DNA from 4 places in the Buttiauxella sp. S19-1 genome. Region 1 is predicted to be linked to each of the others. Evidence: predicted binding sites of a transcription regulator. Region 1 holds the regulator's gene; each other region holds the start of a gene.
The links. The regulator PurR, encoded in region 1, represses purine synthesis genes. The targets are predictions, from matches to a motif close to CANGCAAACGTTTGCNTG.
Positions count from the first base shown of each region.

Region 2: a site for PurR is predicted at 2,595-2,612, ahead of pyrC (dihydroorotase). Genes of this name have one in related genera too.
Region 3: a site for PurR is predicted at 3,019-3,036, ahead of purT (formate-dependent phosphoribosylglycinamide formyltransferase). Genes of this name have one in related genera too.
Region 4: a site for PurR is predicted at 3,047-3,064, ahead of purE (5-(carboxyamino)imidazole ribonucleotide mutase). Genes of this name have one in related genera too.

Region 1 is NZ_JAHWLU010000063.1:11,837-15,957, forward strand. It holds gene sodB (superoxide dismutase [Fe]) at 1-263, shown strand, start outside; gene cydH (cytochrome bd-I oxidase subunit CydH) at 317-409, opposite strand; gene purR (HTH-type transcriptional repressor PurR) at 702-1,727, shown strand; gene punR (DNA-binding transcriptional activator PunR) at 1,766-2,677, opposite strand; gene punC (purine nucleoside transporter PunC) at 2,793-3,986, shown strand.
Region 2 is NZ_JAHWLU010000041.1:23,173-27,293, reverse strand. It holds gene solA (N-methyl-L-tryptophan oxidase) at 1-414, opposite strand, end outside; gene bssS (biofilm formation regulator BssS) at 556-810, opposite strand; gene dinI (DNA damage-inducible protein I) at 1,172-1,417, opposite strand; gene pyrC (dihydroorotase) at 1,491-2,537, opposite strand; gene MES37_RS11320 (lipoprotein) at 2,672-3,232, opposite strand; gene grxB (glutaredoxin 2) at 3,428-4,075, opposite strand.
Region 3 is NZ_JAHWLU010000012.1:32,101-36,221, forward strand. It holds gene edd (phosphogluconate dehydratase) at 1-1,028, shown strand, start outside; gene MES37_RS04890 (bifunctional 4-hydroxy-2-oxoglutarate aldolase/2-dehydro-3-deoxy-phosphogluconate aldolase) at 1,094-1,732, shown strand; gene purT (formate-dependent phosphoribosylglycinamide formyltransferase) at 1,798-2,976, opposite strand; gene MES37_RS04900 (YebG family protein) at 3,115-3,459, shown strand; gene MES37_RS04905 (tellurite resistance TerB family protein) at 3,577-4,121, shown strand, end outside.
Region 4 is NZ_JAHWLU010000017.1:57,167-61,287, reverse strand. It holds partial or broken gene MES37_RS06595 (ABC transporter permease) at 1-120, shown strand, start outside; gene mnmH (tRNA 2-selenouridine(34) synthase MnmH) at 168-1,265, opposite strand; gene purK (5-(carboxyamino)imidazole ribonucleotide synthase) at 1,388-2,452, opposite strand; gene purE (5-(carboxyamino)imidazole ribonucleotide mutase) at 2,449-2,958, opposite strand; gene MES37_RS06575 (glycosyltransferase WbsX family protein) at 3,166-4,121, opposite strand, start outside.

The DNA.
Region 1 (4,121 bases):
TCAAGCAGCAATTTACTGATGCTGCTATCAAGAACTTCGGTGCTGGCTGGACATGGCTGGTTAAACAGGAAGATGGCGCATTAGCGATTGTTTCTACCTCTAACGCTGGCACCCCACTGACGACTGCAGCTAAACCGCTGTTGACTGTGGATGTGTGGGAACATGCGTACTACATCGACTACCGCAATGCTCGTGCTGGCTACCTTGAGCATTTCTGGGCGCTGGTGAACTGGGCGTTTGTTGCGAAGAATTTAGCAGCTTAATGCAAAAGTAAATGGGCCGCGATTTGCGGCCCATCTTGATCAAAGCGTAAAAATCAGTGCAGTACGGCAGTTAGTGCGCCGAAAACAATCAAAGCCAAAACAATTACCGTCGTCGTGATTGAAAATTTCAAATCGGTGCTCATCATTAAACTCCTTTTATATCCATACAATCGATGTGTCAGGGTGATTTTCCCACAACCAGAGATAAAAATCCTCCAGGTTTTAATCTGATATCAATTTTCCCTCTTCCACTTTTCGCCTGGATAGGCCAAAATCCCTCGCTAATTTGTTGCGTATCGTCAATTCAATGCCCTCCTCCCGTTTTATGTCGCAATCCCGGCATACCTGCAACCATCATGTTGCCTGTGGAGTCAGCGTACGCAAACGTTTAACATAATAGCAATCAAGGGTTTACGATATAGCCCGGAGTGAATTTTAATGGCGACAATCAAGGACGTGGCGAAGCGCGCAAACGTTTCCACTACAACCGTATCACATGTGATTAACAAAACCCGTTTTGTGGCGGAAGAAACGCGCAATGCGGTGTGGGCAGCAATTAAAGAATTGCACTACTCGCCAAGCGCCGTAGCACGAAGCCTGAAAGTTAATCACACCAAAACGATTGGTCTGCTTGCCACTTCCAGTGAAGCACCCTATTTCGCCGAGATAATCGAAGCGGTGGAAAATAGCTGCTTTGAAAAAGGCTACACCCTGATTTTGGGCAACGCGCACAACAACTTTGAAAAGCAGCGCGCTTACTTATCGATGATGGCACAAAAGCGTGTCGATGGCCTGTTAGTGATGTGCTCTGAATATCCTGAATCATTGCTCACCATGCTTGAAGAGTACCGTCACATCCCTATGGTGGTGATGGACTGGGGCGAGGCTCGTGCCGATTTCACCGACTCCGTGGTCGATAACGCTTTCCACGGCGGTTATCTTGCTGGACGTTATTTGATTGAACGCGGCCACCGCGAAATTGGCGCCATTCCCGGGCAAATGGAACGTAACACCGGTGGCGGCCGCCATGCAGGCTTTATGAAAGCACTGGAAGAAGCGGGAATTTCCATTCCGGAAAACTGGATTGTTCAGGGTGACTTTGAACCTGAATCAGGTTACCGCGCCATGCAGCAGATCATCGGCCAGTCTCATCGCCCAACAGCGGTATTCTGTGGCGGCGACATTATGGCGATGGGTGCTATTTGCGCTGCTGATGAAATGGGGCTGCGCGTGCCGCAGGATATTTCCGTTATCGGTTACGACAACGTACGCAACGCGCGTTACTTCTCACCAGCATTGACCACCATCCACCAGCCGAAAGATTCGCTAGGGGAAACGGCGTTTAATATGCTGCTGGATAGAATCGTCAACAAACGCGAAGAGTCGCAGTCGATTGAGGTTCACCCGCGTCTGATTGAACGCCGCTCTGTGGCTGATGGCCCGTTTCGCGATTATCGCCGCTAAGTGTGTGTCGGATGTCGCGCAAGCGACATCCAGCAGACTTACAGCGGCTCCTGTAACCACTCCTGATTCATCGTGTCACTATCGCCTAAGTAATCCAACAGCCAGGCCAACGCTGGCGATGCATCGTTTTGCTGCCATGTCAGGCAACATGCCGCGTCAGGGAATGGATTATCCAGCGTTAATTCGCGCCATTTCCCTGAAGCAACCCACGGTTTGGCAATATGTAACGGCACCATGCCGATACACAACCCCGCGCTCAAGCAATCCGAACCGGACGCCCAATCAGGCACTACCACGCGGCGCTGGTTATCTAACAGCCAGGTAATTCGTTTTGGTAATGAACGCGAAGTATCTTCCAGAACTAGCGATGGCCAGGCACGCAGGTCATCATCGCTTAACGTCCCGTCGCACTGTGCCAGTGGGTGCGAGGAAGCCACCACGCAACGCCAGCTCAACGTTCCCATATCACGGAAGGCATAACGCCCCCCAACCGGAATCGCCTGAGTCGCGCCAATCGCCACTTCTACGCGTCCATCCGCCAGCGCATCCCACACGCCGTTGAACACTTCCTGAAAGATACGTAATTCGATATCAGGAAAATGGCGATAGAAATCCAGCACCAGTTGCCGCGTTCGCTCCGGTTTTACAATGTTATCAACTGCAATCGCCAGGTGACCGCGCCATCCATTGGCGATCTGTTGGCACTGTTGCCGTGTCGTCATCATTTTTTTGATAACAGAGCGGCCTTCTTTGAGAAAAAAGACGCCAGCAGGGGTTAATTCAACATCCCGATGACGACGTTCGAATAGCGGAACGGCTAACCAATCTTCGAGTTGCCGCACCGTATAACTAATGGCAGACGGAACGCGGTGCAACTCTTGTGCTGCACCGCTGAAGCTGCCATTGCGCGCTACCGCATCGATGACTTCCAGCGAGTATTCTGACCACATTTCTTTGCTCACAAATTTTTTGAACGCAACCTACAAATATTAGCGTTTCACAAGCGTAATTGCACTCCGTACACTCTCGCGGCGATTAACCTGCAAGATAAAACAAGAGAAAATTATGCAACCATCAAAAGGATTTCTTATCTGGCTGGCCGGATTAAGTGTGCTGGGGTTCCTCGCCACAGACATGTATCTGCCTGCTTTCGCTGCCATTCAGCAAGATTTACAGACCGACGCCTCTGCCGTCAGTGCCAGCCTGAGTCTGTTCCTTGCCGGCTTTGCGTTTGCCCAGTTGATGTGGGGTCCATTGTCAGACCACTTCGGTCGTAAACCGGTATTACTGGCGGGTTTGAGCCTGTTCGCCATCGGTTGTATTGGCATGCTGTGGGTTGAAAGCGCCACCGCGCTACTGGTACTGCGTTTTGTTCAGGCGGTTGGCGTCTGTTCTGCGGCCGTCAGTTGGCAAGCTTTGGTGACCGATTACTATCCGGCGAATCGCGCTAACCGTATTTTCGCCACCATTATGCCACTGGTTGGCTTGTCTCCGGCGTTGGCACCGCTGCTCGGTAGCTGGATTTTGACTCACTTTGACTGGCAGGCGATTTTCGCCACTCTGTTTGCCATCACGCTGGTGCTGATGATCCCGACTTTACGTCTGAAACCCCGCACTCAGCACCATCCGCAAACCGAAGATAATAAAGTCAGCTTTACCTCTTTGCTGCGCTCACGCGTGTACAGCGGGAACGTATTGATTTATGCCGCCTGCTCCGCCAGCTTCTTTGCCTGGCTGACCGGTTCGCCATTCATTCTTAACGATATGGGTTATAGCCCGGCGGTTATTGGCCTGAGTTATGTGCCGCAAACCATCGCCTTCTTGATTGGCGGCTACGGCTGCCGTAGCGCGCTGCAAAAATGGCAAGGCAAGCAAATGTTGCCATGGTTACTTGCGCTCTACACCCTGAGCATTTTCGGTACCTGGGGTGTGGCGGTCAGCGGCCATGCCAGCCTCACGCTGCTATTGATTCCATTCTGCGTGATGGCGATTGCTAATGGTGCGATTTACCCGATCGTCGTTGCTTCAGCCTTGTTGCCATTCCCACAGGCCACCGGTAAAGCAGCTGCATTGCAAAATACGCTGCAATTAGGTTTGTGCTTCCTGGCAAGTTTGATGGTGTCATGGTTGGTCGCAACCCCGTTGTTGACCACCACCAGCGTCATGCTGGTGACCATCGTCTTAGCCATGTTGGGCTACTTGCTGCAACGCCGTAGTCATGTCAAAGTCTGGCAACCTGCTGAATCCGATGCACATTAATGTATCGTTTGCGTGACAGCAATGTAGTTAGCTTGCTAACAATATTTCATTGAATCACCGCCTGGGCGAGCCTATACTTATTTACGGCTTGACCGTCAGCACAATAATAATGACGTTTTGACGGGAGCCTTTGTG
Region 2 (4,121 bases), on a different contig from region 1:
AAACAAACCAACATAGTTTTCGGGAACGGTTACCTGTGGCCAGCGTGCCATGACTGCTTCAGCACTCAGCGTTTCAAGCGGCAGCGACCAGTTTTGCGCACTGCGTTGCACGGTTGAGATAAACGTTGAATCTGCCGGACCGAGATTAATCACGCCGGTACGGTGAAACACTTTCTCGCCGCTTATTTCCTGTAACGCATCCCAGAGTGCCTGCGCACGCAATACCAGCGGGACATATTTTTCCCCTTCGCCGTAGGCGTGACGCATCAGGCGTGTATCGCCATGATGGCTGCCTTGTTGGTGAGGGGGATGGCAACTATCGATCATCAGCACATTCAAGCCGGAGTGAGTGGCATAGCACCCGGCTGCTGCGCCGACAGAACCGCTACCGACGATGATAAGGTCATAATGCATGGTGCTTTTCTCTTCTCTTTGGCAAAAATGAATTATATAGCAGGGTAATTAATTCTCCGTCGCCTGGCAATTGAGCGAAAGAGGAATAATAAAAAAGGCACCTCTACGGTGCCTTGTGCGTTATTTGGGCAGCATCAATAATCAATGCTTACGATAATCGCTTACCTGGTAATCACTGGATTCAATCTTAGCAATGCCGGCTTCAAGAATAGAAATAAATTGCCGGGCAACATCCGTGGTCAGCCATAAAGTTTGACCGATTTCAGTTTCGTCGTGCTTTTGCGTATTTGAGGTCAGGTAGTGCAGGCGAAGCATCAGCGCGTCGTAACTATCTACGGTGCTGATGTCCCATCCAACAAGGGGATGGGTCTGGATAACATCACTATTTTTTTCCATCATAACCCCTTTTATACGTGTGTTTAAGACAACGGTTCGCGAGGTTTAATGCTTGTTTCTTGTTTCTTTTTAAATGTGAAGCCAGTTAAGTATATCAATGATTAAGCTATTTCGACGGATAAATAAATACCCCGCAACACTTTTTTTACATAAAGGTGCTTGGTTGCTCAATAAAACCGCAGGTTGTGCTTGGTGAATATCAGAAGATTCTAAGTAATCAGTGTCAGGAGGGAATTATTTGCAGTGTGATTTTTAAACGATAAAAAAACCGGATGGCGACACCCGGCATAAAAATAACGAGGGAAACTTATATTTGAAATAAGCAGCGGCTCAAGCAGCCTGCCACCTTCCATGATGAGTTTTAATCCGCAGAAAACCAGTCGTCAGCGCTTTCCCAGGTCTCTTGCAATATTTCGCTAATACGATCGCGATCTTCTTTGCTGGCCCCTAACACCGAAAGGTTATTAGCAGCAGCGTAACGCACCTGAACGTGATTTGAGTCTTCAGGATAGTGTTGAGTAATTCGGCGTGAGAGTTCAGTAGCAAGCGCATCAATAGCGCCTGGCGGCAGAGATGTAGTTTTAGCAATAGTGACTTCAATACGCATAACAGCCCCCTGTATAATATACTGGATATTTATACAGTCATATTCTGGGTTATGCAACAGGGGGCATGAAAAATTATGCTTTTACTGACCAGGCCACTTGCTCACCGGCGAGGAACGGCACAATGCTGTCATCGGACGTTTCGATGAGTTCCGGTATGTGCACTGGAGTACGCACCAGTTCAATGGATTCTTCATTCACAGGCAGGCCGTAGAAACGTGGGCCATTCAGTGAAGTGAAGGCTTCAAAGTGCTGCAACGCATTCAACTCTTCAAACACCGTCGCGTAAGCGCCAAGAGCAGAAGGCGCGTTAAAGCAACCTGCGCAACCACAACTGGCCTCTTTACGATGACGCGCATGAGGCGCGGAATCTGTACCGAGGAATACGCGGTCACATCCGCTGGCAACCAGCTCACGCAACGCTTCCTGATGAATGCTGCGTTTCAGAATTGGCAGGCAATACAGGTGAGGGCGCACACCACCGACCAGCATATGGTTACGGTTAAACATCAGGTGTTGCGGGGTAATGGTTGCCGCCAGCAGGGAGTTTCCTTCCTTCACATACTGCGCCGCATCTTTGGTAGTGATGTGTTCAAACACCACTTTCAGTTCCGGGAATTGTTGGCGCAAAGGTTCCATAACGGTTTCGATAAAGCGCGCTTCACGGTCAAAAATATCAATATCAGCGTGAGTCACTTCGCCGTGGATAAGCAGCGGCATGCCAATTTTCTGCATGCGCTCAAGCACCGTTTTAATCGCGGCAGTGCTGGTAACACCGTGGCTTGAGTTGGTGGTCGCATTGGCTGGGTAGAGTTTTGCTGCGGTAAACACGCCTTCGTTAAACCCGTGCTCAACTTCATTCGGGTCAAGAGAATCGGTCAGGTAGCAGGTCATCAGCGGTTCAAATTTATGGCCTTGCGGTACAGCATCAAGAATACGCTGGCGATAAGCAATGGCGGCTTCAACCGTTGTCACTGGGGGAACCAGGTTTGGCATCACAATCGCGCGACCATAAGTTTCGCTGGTATAAGGCACCACCGTTTTTAACATTTCACCGTCACGTAGGTGAACATGCCAGTCATCAGGGCGGCGAATTTTTAATACCTGGGGTAATACGGTCATGAAATTGCTCCGGCGTAGGAAGGAAAAAACGATGATTTGTGCCGGAGAGCAAGGATAAGCGCAAACGTTTCGCTTTGCACCATTTTCATCGAGATTTTGTCGGGGGAATGTTGCCCCCGACCAGGAAAAACGGGTTAATCAGTAAATGGGATAATGAGTTGGCCCGGTTTAACCTCAAGTCCCTTGGCGTATCTTTTCGCCAGGTTCTCACCAGTACTGCGGTCTTCGCCCAGCACATAAGCCGGTTGTTGATTAAAGTAATTACGCAATGACTGATTCAGATAAGGAATCAGGGTCTGGACAATGGTCTGCATTTTTTCAGGTTCGACCGTCGCGTTTACCACTTCCATTTCTTGCAAATAAATCGCGCCTTGTTCTTTATTGAACACCGGCAATGCTTTGAGTTTGAGCTTGATAGTGGCTTTTTGATTACCAAATAGCGACGACATCTCCAGATTGGCATCGCCAGTCAACGTCACTTTATTCGGCTCTTCACGGCCAATCGCACTGCTTAAATTGGTTAAAACAATATGGGCATCGGCAACGCCTGGCAGGCCAATATCTTTAGAGAAGTTATTACGTTTATGCAGCGCCTGGTTTATTTCCTGTTCGCTGACCGTGTATTGCGTTAACTGATTGCAACCCACCACTAACCCGCTGAGCATTAGCGCTGCGGCGAAAACAATCTTTTTCATGGAATTCCTTAACATGCTGCATAGAACACAGATCCTGACATAAAGCATTATGATGTCCCAGGGCGGGCTACGCCACCGGAAAAAACCGAAATAGCCGTCATACTTCGAGCGACATCAGAGTTGGCTGCGTTTACTCACCCCAGTCACATACTTGAGTAAGCTCCTGGGGCTGGTAACTCGAATTAATAAGTGTATTTAAACCGCGTGGGACGACAGCAGATTAATTTGTGTCTGTTTAGCCATATTATCGCGATACGCCGCAACACGGCTTGGCCACTCAATACCCGCGACCAGAGTCAGGTTACGCAGCAGTGGGAACAGATGAATATCGTCGTCAGACAGCTCACCGTTTACCGCATTCGGCTGCACAATCAGCTTATCGAGCTTGCGTAAATCATCAGAGATTTTTTTGATTAGCCCTGGCGAATGGTGAAGGAGGTCGGCAAACGAGCCGATCATCGCTTCCTTTTTGTTGACGAAATAAGCACGTGCTTGTGGCGTGGCAAACTCATCAAAAGGTGCTTTCGCCATGCGCGGAATCAACAACTGCTGCACATAGCTATTCACGTGGCGTAACCAGTCGCTAATTGCGGCGTTGGTTGCGCCAGTCAGAAGCGGTTCGCCATCCAGTTTATCGACGTAATGCACGATATCCATGCTTTCAGGCATATAGCGGCTATCGTCTTTTTGCAGGATCGGCGCCATCTTCTTACCAATCATTTTGGTCGGAGTGGCTTCATCGTCATTGAGCAGGACTTTCAACTCAATGGGGATGTTCTTTAAACCAAAAATCATGCGTGCCTTAAGGCAGAAAGGGCAGTGATCGTAGATATAAAGCTTCACGTTTCTCCTCCATATTTATCAGCGAACCAGGTTGGTTAACTATTGA
Region 3 (4,121 bases), on a different contig from region 1:
CACGTCAGGTAACGCGCCTGACAGGAAATGGCAACGAGTGGATGCCACTCGGTAAAATGATTGACGAAAAAGTAGTGGTCAATGGCATTGTTGCGTTGTTGGCAACCGGCGGTTCTACCAACCATACGATGCACCTGGTCGCGATGGCGCGTGCAGCAGGTATCATCATTAACTGGGATGATTTCTCTGATCTTTCTGATGTGGTGCCTTTGCTGGCGCGCCTGTACCCGAACGGCCCGGCGGACATCAATCACTTCCAGGCCGCGGGCGGTGTGCCAGTGCTAATGCGCGAATTGCTCAAAGGTGGCCTGCTGCATGAAGACGTGAACACTGTTGCGGGCTTTGGCCTGCATCACTACACCATGGAACCATGGCTGGATAATGGGCAGCTTGCATGGCGTGAAGGTGCGACAACCGCACTCGATACCGATGTCATTGCAACCTTTGAAAAACCATTCTCCAAACACGGCGGCACCAAAGTGCTTAGCGGTAACCTCGGCCGTGCAGTAATGAAAACCTCTGCAGTTCCCGTGGAAAATCAAATTATCGAAGCTCCCGCCGTCATCTTTGAAAGCCAGCATGACGTTTTGCCAGCGTTTGAAGCAGGTCTGCTGGACCGTGACTGCGTGGTTGTTGTGCGCCATCAAGGGCCAAAAGCGAATGGCATGCCAGAATTACATAAACTTATGCCGCCACTTGGGGTATTATTGGACCGCTGTTTCAAAATTGCGTTAGTCACTGATGGACGACTGTCGGGTGCATCAGGTAAGGTGCCCTCAGCAATCCATGTTACGCCAGAAGCCTATGATGGTGGGTTGCTGGCGAAAGTCCGTGATGGCGATATGATTCGCGTCAATGGTCAAACGGGTGAACTGACATTGCTGGTCGATGATGCAGAGCTTGCAAAACGCACTGCATATCACCCGGACCTCAGCGCTGATCGCGTTGGAACCGGCCGTGAACTATTTAGCGCGTTACGCGAACAGTTATCTGGCGCGGAACAGGGCGCGACCTGCATTAAATTTTAAGGACCAGATGTAGCAATTGCCGCACTGGAAACGAATTATAAAGTTGGTTGAAGAGGCCTTATTAGATGAAAAACTGGAAAACTACTGCGGAACAGATCCTGAAAACAGGGCCGGTTGTCCCGGTTATTGTAATTAACAAACTGGAACACGCAGTACCAATGGCTAAAGCATTAGTTGCTGGTGGCGTGCGCGTTCTGGAAGTGACTCTGCGTACTCCATGTGCAATGGACGCGATTCGCGCTATCGCTAAAGAAGTACCAGAAGCGATTATTGGTGCGGGTACCGTTCTGAACCCAGAGCAACTGGCAGAAGTGACCGAAGCTGGCGCGCAGTTCGCTATCAGCCCGGGTCTGACTGAGCCACTGTTGAAAGCGGCAACCGAAGGCTCAATTCCATTGATTCCGGGTATCAGCACTGTTTCTGAACTGATGCTGGGTCTGGATTACGGCTTGAAAGAATTCAAATTCTTCCCGGCTGAAGCGAATGGTGGCACCAAAGCACTGCAAGCTATTGCGGGCCCATTCTCTCAGGTTCGTTTCTGCCCAACTGGCGGGATCACACCGGCTAACTACCGTGATTACCTGGCACTGAAAAGCGTTCTGTGTATCGGTGGCTCATGGTTGGTTCCGGCTGACGCACTGGAAGCAGGTGATTACGACCGTATTACTCAGCTTGCTCGTGAAGCGGTTGAAGGCGCGAAATAATACGCCATTCTTTAAGTTGTAGCTGCGTAAAACCGGTCACATAGATAACGATGTGACCGGTTTTTTTATCCTTTGACGATAACCGCTTTGGTTGCGGCAATCGCACGCGCAATCGCATCTTCCACGCTAGAACCTGTTGCCAGCGTGACACCCATACGGCGTTTACCTTCAATCTCCGGCTTACCAAACAGACGCACCTGCAAACCGGCACCTACCGCACCCGCGACGTTACCGTACTGGACGTTATCACTGGTTAATTCTGGCAGGATCACCGCAGAAGCCGCCGGGCCATACTGGCGAATATCGCCAATTGGCAAGCCGAGGAAGGCGCGGACATGTAATGCAAACTCTGACAAATCCTGAGAAATCAGCGTCACCATGCCGGTATCATGTGGACGCGGGGAAACCTCGCTGAAAATGACCTCATCGCCACAGACAAACAGCTCAACGCCAAACAACCCGAAGCCCCCCAGGGATTTCACGACTTTCTCGGCAATTTCCTGCGCGCGACAAATCGCAACATCACTCATCTTTTGTGGCTGCCACGACTCACGATAATCGCCGTCTTCCTGACGATGACCAATTGGCGCACAGAAATGCACGCCATCGATTGCACTGATGGTCAACAAAGTGATTTCAAAATCAAAATTCACCACCCCTTCGACAATGACGCGTCCTTTGCCTGCCCGGCCACCGAGTTGAGCGTATTCCCAGGCTTTGGCTAACTGGTCGGCATTGCGGATAAAGCTTTGCCCTTTGCCTGAAGAGCTCATTACCGGTTTAACGATGCAAGGGAAGCCAATTTCTTCGACGGCTTGCAAGAAAGCGCTTTCGCTATCGGCAAAGCGGTAGCTTGAAGTGGGCAGTTCTAACTCTTCAGCTGCCAGACGACGAATACCTTCGCGGTTCATGGTCAACTTAGTGGCTCGGGCGCACGGGACAACGTTCTGGCCTTGCTGCTCCAGTTCTACCAGCATATCCGTGGCAATGGCTTCAATTTCGGGAACGATAAAATCGGGCATTTCAGCAGCGACCAGCTTTTTAAGTTCGGCACCATCAAGCATATTAATGACATGACTACGGTGCGCGACGTGCATCGCTGGGGCATCAGCGTAGCGGTCTACGGCAATCACTTCCAGCCCCAGACGTTGACATTCAATTGCCACTTCTTTTCCTAATTCGCCTGAACCCAACAACATCACACGTGTAGCTGAAGGACGAAGCGCTGTTCCCAACATTGACATAATCTGTATACCCAAACGGAGAAAATAGACCGGCGAATTATAAACGAAAACGTTTGCGTACGCAGCGACTTTCCCGCTTGCGATGCAAGGGTAATATTATTATACTGTTTAAATAAACAGTTAAGCCGGAGCTGCAAAATGGCGGTTGAAATCAAATACGTTGTAGTACGAGAGGGGCAAGAAAAAATGTCATTTGCCAGTAAAAAGGACGCAGACGCCTATGACAAAATGCTCGACCTGGCCGAAGTGTTGAGTGACTGGCTCACTCAAAGCCCAATTGCTCTCGAAGAAGGCCAAAATGACGTGCTGGCCATGTGGATGGCAGAAAACAAAGATGTGCTTTCGACCGTACTGAAAAGCGGCAAATTGCCAGAGCTGGAAACGGCAACAGCAGCAGATGAAACGCCTGAAGTCGTTACTGAAGAAGAGGCTTCTGATGATAAAGTAGCCGAACATCCACGTAAACGCACCAAAGCCGCTTAAGTTTTATCGCGTCGGAATACCGGCGCGGTTCTTTTCTCATCTTTAGTCTTATCAGACACTTCTTGACAGCCTTTCACCTAACCTCAGTGGCTATGTTCTAAAACAAGGGTGTCTCTCATGAGTAATTGGTTACAGCAGCTTCAGTCTATGCTGGGACAAACGACACAGCCCGGCCAAAAATCTTCCAGGCACAATCAACCCTCTCAAGATCCTCAGGGGCTGAGCAAATTACTGGTACCTGGCGCGCTGGGTGGCTTAGCGGGGTTACTGCTGGCAAGTAAATCATCGCGTAAATTACTCACTAAATACGGAACCAGCGCGCTGTTGGTTGGCGGTGGGGCAGTCGCTGGAAGCGTGATGTGGAGCAAATATAAAGATCGCGTCCGTGAAACCCATCAGGGGGAGCCGCAATTTGGGCAGCAACAATCGCCAGTTGATGTGCGGACCCAGCGTCTGGTAATGGCATTGGTCTTTGCCGCGAAAAGTGACGGCCATATCGATGACAAAGAGCGCCAGATAATCGAACAACAGTTGCGGGATGCGGGTATTGAAGAGTCAGGCCGTACGCTGATTCAACAGGCTATCGATCAACCGCTCGATCCACAGCGTTTGGTCCAAGGCGTTAATAACGAAGAAGAAGCTCTGGAACTTTATTTCCTCAG
Region 4 (4,121 bases), on a different contig from region 1:
TGGCGGCTATGGGTCATTCTGCCAGTGAGCGGCGCGGTGTTGCTCTCACTGTGCGGCGGCTGGTTAGGTGTGCGCTTACTGAAAGGTAAGGCGTTATTCCGCCAGTTTGTTGCTTCGTAGCGGGTTATTCACGGGCTAATGTTGTGTTTGGCATTAGCCTGTTTGATTTAAATATTGTTGTTAAGCCAGGCTTCTACCTGCTGATAGTCACCACGAAACACAATATTGTCGGCTTTTTTGCTGAGCTGGTAGCGGTACATCGGGTCGTAATACTCTTCGAGCAGCGGCGAAAGCCAGGCCAGATGCCCATCTACTGAACCGGTTTTTCGTTGCTGAACCAGCGCGTCATCCAGCAGCGCGCTGAACTGCGCAAAACGTTCCATCCCTAAACGGCGGCGAATGGCAAACAGGCCGTGATGCAGATATTCGCCGTAGTTAAGCCATGCGGTTTCTTCATCGCTCACCGACAAAAATGCTTCGCTCATTTGCAGGAAATATTCGGTTTTTAGACGCTCTAAACGCTGCTCGAAGGGATCTTCAATTACCACGATTGGCGAGCGTAACATCTGCTCTCTGAAACACTCCGGGATGTGGCGTGAGCCAATCATTCGGCCTTCATCTTCGACAACCCACGTCACTTCCGCGCCATCACTTTTTTTGAGTAACGTCACTGCGAGGCTATTTTCGAAATTGGTTTGCGAAGGTTGTTCGACAATGGTGCGGCCAAATGACGAACCACGATGGTGTGCCAGTCCTTCAAGATCGACGCCGGTTGGCAGCGAACGGATAAGGATCGTTTTGCCGCCGCCAGTGTTGCCACTGACCAGCACCATCGGCCAGCGCGAGCGGGATTCAATCACGCCCATCGCATAATGGCGCAGCGCTTTATAACCACCTTCAACCAGCGGATAGTCGACACCCGCTTCATGCAACCACTGTTGAACCAGGTGGGAACGCAGGCCGCCTCTGGCACAACACAGGTATCCTTGTGGGTTTTGGCGGCATTGTTCCAGCCACTTCTCTAAACGGGCTTCGCGGATATCGCCATGCACCAGACTGTGGCCCAATTCAATCGCGGCTTGTTGACCGTGTTGCTTGTAACAAGTGCCTACCGCGACACGTTCGTCGTCTGACATCAACGGTAAATTCACTGCGGCAGGCATTGTTCCCTGAGTGAATTCAACCGGCGCACGCACGTCGATAAGCGGAATATCGGCGCGCAGCAGATGTTCATAATGTTGAGTATTGGGACGAGCGTTTTGCATGGATAACCTTAAAGCGAGTGAGGCCAGAAACGCTGGGGATTGTGCGCTTTTGCATGCAAAAAAGAAAGGAAGGGGCTGGAATGGCAGGGCGGGTAAGCGATTAACGCTACCCGCCGCTGTGATTAGAGTTTGCTCTGCGCCCAGGCAATCCCACTGGCGTATTCCACGGGTAACAACGGCACCAGCGCTTCAAGCGTTGCGCCCAGTCTGTCGTTATCGCTGTCATTGAGATTGAGATGGCCGACTTTACGACCTTCACGCACGTCTTTGTCGTACCAGTGTAAATGCACCAACGGCAGTTTCAGCCAGTCGTAATTTAAATCGGTACCGATAAGGTTGATCATTACTGACGGTGAATTAACGACAGGTTGCGGCAACGGCAGATCAACAATGGCGCGCAGATGCAGCTCAAACTGGCTGATAGATGCGCCGTTTTGTGTCCAGTGGCCGCTGTTGTGCACGCGCGGTGCCAGTTCGTTAATCAGCAACCCGGCAGGCGTGACGAAGCACTCCATCGCCATCACGCCGACATAGTTCAGCTCATGCAGAATTGCCGAAAGCAGCGCTTCCGCTTGCTGCTGTTGCTCAATGTTTGCCTGCGGGAAAACTACGCTGGTGCGCAGAATACCGTCCTGATGCAGGTTGTGAGTTAGCGGATAAAACACCGTGCTGCCATCATGCCCGCGTGCGCCAACCAGCGAAACTTCGCCGGAAAAGTTAATGCCTTGCTCAACGATACACTCGCCGTAGCACTCATCGGGCAATTGGCTGGTTTCATCGCTGCGCAAACGCCACTGTCCGCGTCCGTCGTAACCGCCAACGCGACGCTTCACAATCGCCAGTTCGCCAAGGTTGTGGAACACGTCAGCCCATTGGTCACGGCTGGAAAGCAACTGCCACGGCGCAGTGGCCAGCTCAAGCTTATCGAACAGCTGTTTTTGCGTCAGGCGGTCGGCAATAATCGGGAAAACATCGCGGTTCACAAATGCATTGTGGCGCGCCAGTTCGCGGGTGAGGGCGGTTTCAGGCCAGCGCTCAATTTCTGCGGTGATAACACTTTGCGCAAATGGTACGGCTTCAGGTTCAGCGTCAAGACCCACCGGATAAACCGCGATGCCCAGCGGTTCGCCCGCCTGGCGCAGCATTCTGCCTAACTGGCCGTTACCCAACACGCAAACGCGTTTCATGCTTCACCCCGTGGGTCCGGGTTTTCCAGCACTTCGTCGGTCTGGCTTTGACGCCAGTCTGCCAGGCGCTGACTGAGATCTTTATCGTGCAGAGCGAGAATTTGCGCCGCCAGTAAAGCAGCGTTGGCCGCACCGGCTTTGCCGATTGCCAGCGTACCAACCGGAATACCGCGTGGCATTTGAACAATAGAGTAGAGACTGTCGACGCCGCTTAAAGCCGCGCTCTGGACTGGCACACCCAGCACCGGAACCAGGGTTTTCGCCGCGATCATACCCGGTAAATGCGCCGCACCGCCTGCACCTGCAATAATCACCTGATAACCGTTGCTGCTCGCCTGTTCGGCAAAGCTGAAGAGTTTATCGGGAGTGCGGTGTGCGGAAACCACTTCAACGTGGTGTGGGACATCAAGGGCGGTGAGGATTTCTGCGGCAAACTGCATGGTGGCCCAGTCACTTTTGGAACCCATGACAATGGCGATACGCGCCGGGGTCTGGTTGGAGGACATGCGTCTCAAAACTCCTGTGGGTATGCAAACATCACCGAACGTGGCTCGGTCGGTCAGAAGGGCTCAGAGAATAGCATGAACATGCAGCAAGGAAAACGGTTGCGTGGCGATTGTTAATGCCAGATTGTCCTGTTTCCTTACATGATAAAAGTGAGAACGATGCGGAGATAAAATTCCGCACCGGGAAGCGCCTCTGGATACATTACTTTAGCCAAATACTTTTTTGACGGCTGCTAAGTAGCTAAAACCATTAACGGTGTCTGGCTCGAGATAGCTCCCTTCCGTCCATTCGTTCCACGCGTTGATCGTACAAACGGGAAATACCGATTTTTCTGTATCCATAAAGTTCTTAACGTCCTGCAGCGCCTTTTCGAATTCCGCAGGGGAATTATCCGTATACACCGGGAACCAGGGATAGCCAATGTCTTCGAAGCAGTCGGTTTGCACCGTTCTGGGGGAAGAATCCCAGCCCACTGTTACGTTGGGAATATAAGGGAGCGCGTGTTGGCTGCTCAAGCGTGCATGTTCGGCTTTGGCGCATTCGCGGATCTCGTTGTAGGGGCAATCAGGAAAATGACCGGGTGTAATATGATGAACCCACACGTAGCTGGTCACGCTGTCAATTCCCAGATACTCAATCACCTTGTCAGCATCGGTAAGCGTATTTTCGGTTGGTAAGGTTTCTATACCCCATACCACGGCATTGAGATGCAATTCGCCCAGCCCGCGCGCGCGAATTTTTGCTCGAAAATCTTCCAGCACTCTTTTGGTATTGCTCAGCCCACCCAGGCCTTTAACCAGGCTCATCATCTCGTAAATCGAAAAATAAAATTTCCCGTCTATCTTCCAGTAAGAAGGATGAGTGAAATAGCGTTCAATAATATGCTCGGTTGCATCTATAAATATCTGCTCGGAGACAGCCCCCGTGAGGCGGGTAGGGTAAGGCTGATAACGGGTAGCCGGATGAATTTCCAGCCAGTCATGGTTGGCCCACATAATGGCAAATTTAACATCACTATTGTTGGCGGCGTTTAAATAGCCTTCGTCAAGACAGCGTTCAAGAAATGGCCCCTCCTGGTGCCAGTACCAGTCAAAGATAAAGGCAGAGATCCCGTGCCCGGCGGCTGCGCTAATTTTCTTTTCCATAACCACAGGGTCAGCCT